2 regions of the Bacillus sp. T-10(2022) genome follow, and region 2 is predicted to be linked to the other one. Evidence: riboswitches for the same ligand, from Rfam matches in the RefSeq annotation. Region 2 holds a riboswitch; the other holds the start of a gene.

Region 1 (4,512 bases), 290 kb from region 2:
TAAATTTTTCACTCCAGGATGCTTCTCATCATCCGTTTGATATACTAATGTCGCTTCCAATTGCTTATCTGGCGTGTAAATATCGGAAACGGAGAGAACCCCGTATGTTTCACCTTCATGAGTCAACGTTACTTCTTCACCTATAGTAAGGGTTTCTGCAGTTTCTTCGGTCAAAGGAAGCGTAATTGGGATGCTCCATACATGACCGCTGCTAAGCCTCAAATCCTTGACCACTGTCTCGTAGTCACTTTTTGTAAAGAATCCTTTAATTGGACTGTAGGCACCAGTGCCTATCAATTCAAGATCACTTAAAGCAATTTGATCGATTTCGATTGACTTTGTTATTTTACTAATATCATAATTTGGTTCCCAAAGATCGATTAATGTTCCTCCGTGCGGTAAACTGATTGTCATGCTAATTTCCCCCTATGGTTTCTATTTATTTAAGCCTATGGTTTTTATTTATTTAAGCCTATGGTTTTTATTTATTTAAGATAAATGCAATCCGCATTCCGTTTTTTGAGCTCCTTGCCAACGGCCAGAGCGTAAATCATCTGCATTGAAGGCTGGTGCTGTACATGTTTTACATCCAATGCTCGGATATCCATTATCATGCAGGATATTATATGGAAGTCCGTTTTTGTGGGCGTAGCGCCAAACATCTTTCCATGTCCAATGTATGAGTGGACATATTTTAACTGACTTGAACTTATTATCCTTATTGATATACTCGGTTAAAGCCCTTGTTTCGGATTGCTCCCTCCGCAGTCCCGAAAGCCATGCTGTTGCCGTTGAAAGCACATCGGTAAGCGGAATGATTTTACGGATATTACAGCACTTATTTGAATCTCTAACCCATAATTCATCCCCATATTCCGCTGCTTGTTCCTCTAGCGTCAAGGCAGGTTTCTTCATTTCGATCGAAAGCTTTGGATATCGCTTTTTCACTTGCTCGATCAATTGATAAGTTTCCTCAAAATGAACATCTGTATCAAGGAAAACTATTTTGGCAGAAGGATTGACCTTCGCCAATAAATCCGTAAGCACGATGCCTTCTATGCCAAAACTGCAAGCATAAATCAGTTCGTTTCCATAATGGTCATTCGCCCATTGCAGAACTTCCAAAGCACCTTTTGTCTCACTGTCTTCGGGAAATACAGGGAAATCCCCAGTGTTGAAATTTTCATAGTTTATTAATGCAGCCAACTTTGTAGCCCCCTCTAAAAACTTGCTGTATCAGGTTAGAGTAACTGTTGATCAATGCCCGTTGTAATTGTTTGACTCTAGGAAAAAAGAGACGAATCTAACCAATACTCTCTTTATATCAGTTAAACCCGCCTCTAGTTTTTCTAGTCAGCAGATACCTTATTTAATTCTTAATTTTTCATTTCTTTCCATTTGAATGATTTTACCATCCTGGACAATAAGTGTAATGGATCCATATTTCATAGAATTAAGCATTTCTTGAAGTCGTTCAAATATTTCTTCAAGCTGATTCTCTTTATCCAAGCCTGTTCCTCCTTTAAGAAAATCCGCGAATTTCTTATTTTCACCGCTGATTCAATGAATTTCTTAGATTTATATAATTCCAAACAACCTTACATTGTTATGGTTTGCCTACAACTTTCCCAAAAAACAAAAATCTTTCCATGATGGAAAGATCCCAAGGTAAATATCTTTACCTTATCTTCCAAAATGATCAACATTTTGTTGGAGGTAGCACCTTGCATCGATCATGCAGGTTGCTGGACTTCAAAGGGCCAATTCCCTCCGTCGCTCTGGATAAGTTTTATTATTTTAAATATTAACATATATTTAATCCTTGTCAATGGAGTTTTCTTATAAAATAACTTGGTTTAATATTATGGATGAACTGTTATTTTTATACACACTATTCCGATTATGATTTTATGTTCATGTAAATACGAAAATAGACTCGTCTTTTTAGATAAAGCATCCAAAAAAATGAGTCTATTTTCATTAACAAACCTATTATTGGCGCCTGTCATTCTTTGAAAAAATAATTTCTCGAATTCCAGTCCTTTTTATAGAAGGAATTACTCGAATTCATTAATTTCTTAACTGTATCGCTTCTACAAATTCTTGAACTTGACTCTGGACGCGATCAATTAAATGCAAATCATTTATCGGGTTTTCTGAATTCTGTTTATCTATTTCTTTATCAACGAAATAAATCCCCTGCAGCGGCTCGCCTTTTAATATTGAAATTAATGGTTTAAGTGCATAGTCAATCGCCAATAGATGCCTGTTACTTCCGCCAATCATGATTGGCAGTACTGGCTTACCCTTAAAAGCACCTTCTGGCAGCAAATCGATCAAGGCCTTCAATACACCTGTATAAGAAGCCTTATAAACCGGTGAACCAATAATGACACCTCTAGCTGCTTGAATTTTCTCTGAAAGCTTTAAGATATCTTCGCTATTATATTTGCCTTGGAATAAATCATCTGCTGAGAAATCCGTAATTGAGAAATAAGCTGTGGTAAAACCTTCGTTTTCGACTAATGATTGAATATGTTTTAGTGAAATGTCCGTTCTGGACGGAATAGCCGGACTTCCTGATAAAATTACGATATCGGTCATTTAATCTCCCCCTCCAATATTACATGATTTCAAGATAAAATCTTCGTAAGCATTTCGTACAGCATGCATTTATCGTAATAGTCTGAAAAATATAAGTCAAATCTTACACTCTGGTTTAAAAAATTTTCAAGTTTACTCCATCGGATCTTAAGGAAAATAAAACGGTCATATTGAAGGGCTTGAGCATCAAGCCGCAAATATGACCGTTTCATTATGTATGTTTTTGTTTGCCATGAATACCATATACCAAAAGTTGAGCAATGCTCTTAATTCGTTCAGAAGTAAAATATGGCTCCTTTTTCTGCTGATGGATCTCATAATGTGTAGATAATGCCAATGTGAAAGAAATGATCCCTACATTAAATAGGATAATATCAGAGATATACTGTATCTCACCACTATCTATTCTCTTCTGTATTTCAATATGCCTGGCATTCGGCTTGAAAATCTGATCTACATATTGCTTAGAAATATCTTGATCAAATTGTGTTTCCCTGAATAGTATCGAAAACTGTTCTTTATTATCAAGAATTTTATTTATCATGGTGCAAACATGATTCTCCACTAGATCATCCGTAGATAGATGGCTAGTCCCATCTTCAGATTCCTCTTTCTCATCAGGGGTAATGGTAGCCAATAGCAAATCTTTTTTGCTGTCAAAGTATTTGTAAATAGTAGCTTCGGAAACATTGCAAGCAGAGGCAATTTCATTCGTTCTTGTCATGTCAAAACCTTTAGTGGCAAAAAGAGTCCGGGCTACATTTATGATTCGTTCTTTCGTTTGCTGCCCTTTTTTCAAAAATATCAACCTTCTTTTATAATGATAAGACCGGTTTCACCAATCTATTTTCCATGATATCCCGATGGTATCAATCGGTCAATATTACCTTTGATTCATTAGAATTCAATATTCCCATATATCATAAATAGAAAACATCGTCTGATTGGGACGATGTTTTCTTATAGAGAAAATCACTTAAAGGATGCATAGCCATCATCGACCATGACTACACTTCCATTGATCGCATCCGCTTCCTCTAAAGATAATAGATAGACGGCATTTGCAACGGCTTCTGGCTTAATTAATTTACCGCGCATTTGACTTGCATTCAATTTATCGATGATTCCCATATCTTTATAGCCTTGAATGATAGGAGTGTCAACCCCGCCTGGCGCAATGCCCACTACCCGTATGCCATAAGCACCTAATTCCAAAGCAGCTGTCTGTGTCATCATTCTTACAGCTCCTTTAGTCGCCTGATAGGCAAAGGTTCCGTGGGAAGCTAAGTAAGCAAACACAGAAGCCGTATTAATAATGACACCCTTGTTACCTAGCTCCTTCATTTTCCGTCCTGCTGCCATGATTCCAAAGGCAACTCCGTGCTGATTCACTCCAATCGTTTTGAAGTAACCCTCCATATCTTGATCGAGGATCATACCGCCTGCACCGATGCCGGCATTATTAAACATGATATCGATCCTTCCGAATGTTTCCACTGCTTTATTGATTAAGGATTCAACATCTTCCTGCTTAGAAACATCCGTTTTTACAAAAATGGCCTCTCCGCCATACGCTGTAATCTGTTCAACGGTTTCCTGTCCCATTCCTTCATTAAAATCCGCAACAACGACCTTGTCCCCTTTTGCTGCAAATTTCAAGCATGTGGCCCGGCCAATACCGCTTGCTCCTCCTGTAATAACTGCAACTCTTGCTGTCATGTACATTCCCCTTTCAACACTAAAAATATAGTAAGTGTTTACTTACTTTTTTTATTATAAAAGTAAGGAATATTTAATTCAAGCAATATGTATTTATATAGGGTTTTGAGCTTTCATAAGTAAAGCTGTCCTATTACTAGGACAGCTTCATTTTTTTAACAGGTTTTCAATTCGGCCTTACTTATGGAT
Region 2 (4,512 bases):
ACAACACCGGAAAGATAATCCGGATAGCCGGGATCCGGAACAAGGATCGTATCACCCGGATTCAATAAACACTGCGGCAGTTCGACAAGACCTGCCTTTCCCCCGAAGAGAATCGCCACTTCACTTTTCGGATCCAGCTTGACACCGTATTCACGTTCATAAAAGACGGCAGCAGCATCTTTTAAATATTGATGCCCCCGAAATGGCGAATATTTATGATTAATCGTTTTTTCAGCGGCAGACTGCAAGCTTTTCACGATATGGTCTGGAGTCGGCTGATCAGGATTTCCCTGGCCTAAATTAATGACATCATGTCCTTGCTCCGTGATGGCATTGACTTTTGCGACTAGTGAGGCAAAAAACTGCTTAGGCAGGTCCTGAAGCTGTCTGGATTTTTCGAATTGCACCATTTTATACACCTTCTCTGAAATTTCTTGAAATTCTAGTCACAAATGATATATGTTTATCATAGTCTTGTAAAGCATTTTTTACATATGGGGGTTTTAAACGATGAAGTGGAAAATAGCTTGTATTCAAATGGATATAGCCATTCGGGCAACCGGATATCAATTTTCAGGTTGCCGAACAATGGTTGGAAAAAGCAGCACGGTCGGAACCCGATATCGTCATTTTACCAGAGCTTTGGACAACCGGATACGACTTAAGCAGGTTAAATGAGATTGCTGATCAAGAGGCCGAAAAAACGATTGAATTTCTTAAAACACAGGCAAGGAAACACGAGATTCACATCGTAGGCGGTTCCATTGCGAAAAAAACGAGCAAGGGAATCTATAACACCATGATCATCATCGATAAACAGGGAAATCTCATAAAAGAATATGATAAGCTTCACTTATTTCAGTTAATGGATGAACATCATTTCCTGAAGCCAGGAGAAAAGGATGGTTTATTTACTCTTGATGAAAAAATATGTGCTGGTTTCATTTGTTATGACATCCGTTTCCCTGAATGGCAGCGAGCCCATACCGCTAAAGGCGCCGAAGTTCTATTCGTTACGGCTGAATGGCCAAAGCCGAGACTCGATCACTGGAGAGCCTTATTGATTAGCCGTGCCATCGAGAACCAAGCCTATGTTGTAGCCGTTAATCGCTCAGGCTCTGATGTCAATAATATATTTGCCGGTCATTCCTTGATAATTGATCCTTGGGGAAATATCATAAGTGAAGCCGGAGAAGGAAACGAACTCCTGACAGGCACCTTGGACTTCAATAAAGTTTCGGATGCACGTAACAAAATACCTGTATTCGAAGATCGTCGTCCTGATTTTTATTAATTTACCCATTGACAAACTATTTAAAAAGTTGATATTATTTTCCCGAAGATTAAAATTTCAGAAAACATTTACTCTTATCAAGAGCAGGCTGAGGGATAAAGGCCCTATGAAGCCCAGCAACCGACTGTAATACCATTGTGAAATGGGGCGGATTCACCGCCGGATTATAAAATCCACAGAGCACGGTGCTAATTCCACCAGAATTCATATTCTGGAAGATAAGAGGTCCGAAGCCAAAACTTCTGCCTCTTTCTATATGAAAGAGGCTTTTTTATTCTTATTTTGAATCCGGAGGGGAAAAGAATGACTCAAAACCATTCAAATTTTAAGAGATTGACAAACGAAACAGCTATAACCCTTGCAAAAAAACTTGGGTTGGTCAATGCGGATGCAAGTTTAACATGTAAAGAAATCGGCGATGGAAACTTAAATTATGTTTTTCATATTACAGACACAGTCACAAATAAAGGAATTATAATTAAACAAGCGGTCCCTTATGCCAAGGTACTTGGCGAAAGCTGGCCGCTGACATTGAAAAGAGCTGCGATTGAGGCGAATGCGTTGATTCATTTCAGAAGTTATTGCCCAGAATTCGTACCGCAAGTCTATTATTCTGATGAACAGCTTGCCATCACGGTCATGGAGGATTTATCGCACTTGAAAATCGTTAGAACAGGATTGATCGAAGGAGATTCATACCCATTGCTTTCTCAGCATATTGGTGAATATGTTGCGAAAACGGCATTTTATACATCCGATTATCATTTAGAACCCTCTGCGAAAAAGGAAGTGGCCCGACATTTCACGAATCCCGAACTCTGCAAAATCACTGAGGTCTTTATTTTCACGGATCCATTTTTTGAGGAACTCCCGGGAGATTTCGAGGTGGAATTGACAGATGCCGCCAAAAATATATGGAATGATAAAGAAGTGATCCTTGAGGTCGCTAAGCTGAAACAAAGCTTTGAAACCGAGCAGGAAGCCTTGCTTCATGGTGATTTACATACTGGAAGTATATTTGCAAGTGAAACTGAAACAAAGGTTATCGATCCGGAATTCGCTTTTTATGGTCCAGTTGGTTTTGACCTTGGTCAATACACCGCCAACCTTCTCTTTCAGGCAGTCACACGTAATAGCGCTGGAAAGGAAGAGATTTTCACACACCTTAATGAATTTTGGAATGCCTTTGAAGAAACTTATTCCGAATTATGGGAAGGCCAAAATAAAAGCCCATTTCGCCATGTGAAAGGTTATCTGCCTTATTTACTGACAAAATTCAAAAAAGATGCATTCGGCTTTGCCGGCTGTGAAATGATTCGGCGAACCATCGGACTTTCCCATGTTGCCGATTTAAATGTCATTGAAGATAAAGAAACAAGGATCGCTGCCAAAACGGCTACATTGGAAATTGGTGCTTTTTTAATTAAAAAACGAGAAGAATTGGATGTTCCAGCTGTAATTGAAGCGTTGAAGCAACGTACACTGCCATCTTATTCAACCATTTAAAAGGAGACCTGCACATGACAAAACTAGCACCATTACCTTATTCGGTACAATGGGCTGATTCCCATATTACATTATTAAATCAACAAGCCCTGCCTTCCATAACTGAATTTATTGAACTTCATTCTGTTGATGATGTATATGACAGCATTTTGACATTAAAAGTTCGCGGTGCCCCAGCAATTGGACTGACGGCAGCATTTGGTGTTGCACTTGGTGCCAAACAGGAAACAACCGCTGAATTAGCGGAATTCAAGAAAAATGTAGCGAGGCATATTGAAAAACTCGCCTCTTCACGGCCAACTGCTGTCAACCTTTTTTGGGCGTTAAGGAGGATGGAAAATACTCTGCAAGCTACGCAAAGCATTTCAACTGCCAAGGAAGCACTTGTATCGGAGGCTAAAGCCATCTTTGCTGAAGATGAAGAAATGTGCAGGAAAATCGGGGAACATGGTTTATCCTTATTCACTAGAGGAGATTCCATTCTAACGCATTGCAACGCTGGGGGAATTGCCACGGCTCGGTATGGCACAGCTTTGGCTCCCTTCCACCTGGCTAAAGAAAAGGACTTTCCGCTAAAAGTGTATGCATGTGAAACCAGGCCTGTCCTGCAAGGGGCGCGTTTGACTGCTTGGGAATTGATGCAAGCGGGGGTGGATGTCACATTAATTTCTGATAATATGGCTGCCCATACGATTCACCAGAAAGGAATAAATGGAATCATCGTCGGTGCCGACAGAATTGCGGCTAATGGAGATACAGCCAATAAAATCGGGACATTGGGATTGGCCATATTAGCCAAGCACTTTGGTATCCCTTTTTACGTGGCCGCACCATCAACCACATTCGACCTTACTCTCGAGTCCGGTACTTCCATCCCGATCGAAGAACGGAATGAAGCGGAAATCACCTTCATTCAAGGTGTTAGGATTGCTCCTGAAAACGTGAAGACTTTCAATCCAGCCTTTGACGTTACACCGAATCATCTAATTACCAGCATCATTACCGAAAATGGCATCATAACACCGGATTTCATTAAAAACATCCCGCTTTTTGTTAAATGATCCAGGTTGCTTTATTGATGATAAAAAACGAGAAGGATTTCGTATCCCTCTCGTTTTTGTGATTATTCTTGCGAGGTCCACAATACAATTTTTATTTTTTGGAAAAGAACTCCTGAAGTGCCTTCTTATTTTTAGTGTAGTCTATTTCCAAAACTGCTCCGGACTGGGGATATATTTCATCTTTAAAGCTTCCTTCCACTGGAACCCTTAAGGTTTCGACGGTGTCCGGTGTATGGAAGACGGCTTTTGGACCCATTTCCATTATTGTTTTCAGTCCAATATCTGTATCCAAGTACGAGAGTCCTTGTTCGATTATATTAGGAAGGGCTGCCATCCCTTCGAAGGACGAGATTTGATTTATAAACGCTGTTTTTAATTGAACCATTACTTCTTGTTGACGCTCAACCCTTCCAAAATCACTTTCATCGTCATGTCTAAAACGGACATATTTCAATATTTCCTCCCCATGTAAAACATTTTTACCGACGCTTGCTTGAATGCTCATATCATCAATGATTTCCTGGTCCACATTCACCGCTACCCCCTCAGGTGCAAGTAAATCGACCATCTTCACGAATCCCTGAAAGTCAATTACCGCTACATGATCGACCTTGACACCAAAGTTTTCCTGTATGGTTTTCTTGAGAAGTT

Evidence for each region. Region 2 has a riboswitch for S-adenosylmethionine ahead of mtnK (S-methyl-5-thioribose kinase). Riboswitches for the same ligand answer to the same signal wherever they lie in the genome.
Region 1: linked by a shared signal. The riboswitch ahead of OSJ91_RS14725 (YezD family protein) and the one ahead of mtnK (S-methyl-5-thioribose kinase) in region 2 are both predicted to bind S-adenosylmethionine.

The regions. Positions count from the first base shown of each region.
Region 1 is NZ_CP113518.1:3,008,605-3,013,116, forward strand. It holds gene sat (sulfate adenylyltransferase) at 1-414, opposite strand, end outside; gene OSJ91_RS14720 (phosphoadenylyl-sulfate reductase) at 490-1,194, opposite strand; gene OSJ91_RS14725 (YezD family protein) at 1,366-1,509, opposite strand; SAM riboswitch class I at 1,681-1,789, opposite strand; gene ssuE (NADPH-dependent FMN reductase) at 2,071-2,604, opposite strand; gene OSJ91_RS14735 (TetR/AcrR family transcriptional regulator) at 2,816-3,403, opposite strand; gene OSJ91_RS14740 (SDR family NAD(P)-dependent oxidoreductase) at 3,577-4,323, opposite strand; gene pdxT (pyridoxal 5'-phosphate synthase glutaminase subunit PdxT) at 4,479-4,512, opposite strand, start outside.
Region 2 is NZ_CP113518.1:3,301,258-3,305,769, forward strand. It holds gene OSJ91_RS16095 (aminotransferase class I/II-fold pyridoxal phosphate-dependent enzyme) at 1-410, opposite strand, end outside; partial or broken gene OSJ91_RS16100 (carbon-nitrogen family hydrolase) at 511-1,294, shown strand; SAM riboswitch class I at 1,366-1,519, shown strand; gene mtnK (S-methyl-5-thioribose kinase) at 1,598-2,800, shown strand; gene mtnA (S-methyl-5-thioribose-1-phosphate isomerase) at 2,815-3,861, shown strand; gene OSJ91_RS16115 (LCP family protein) at 3,953-4,512, opposite strand, start outside.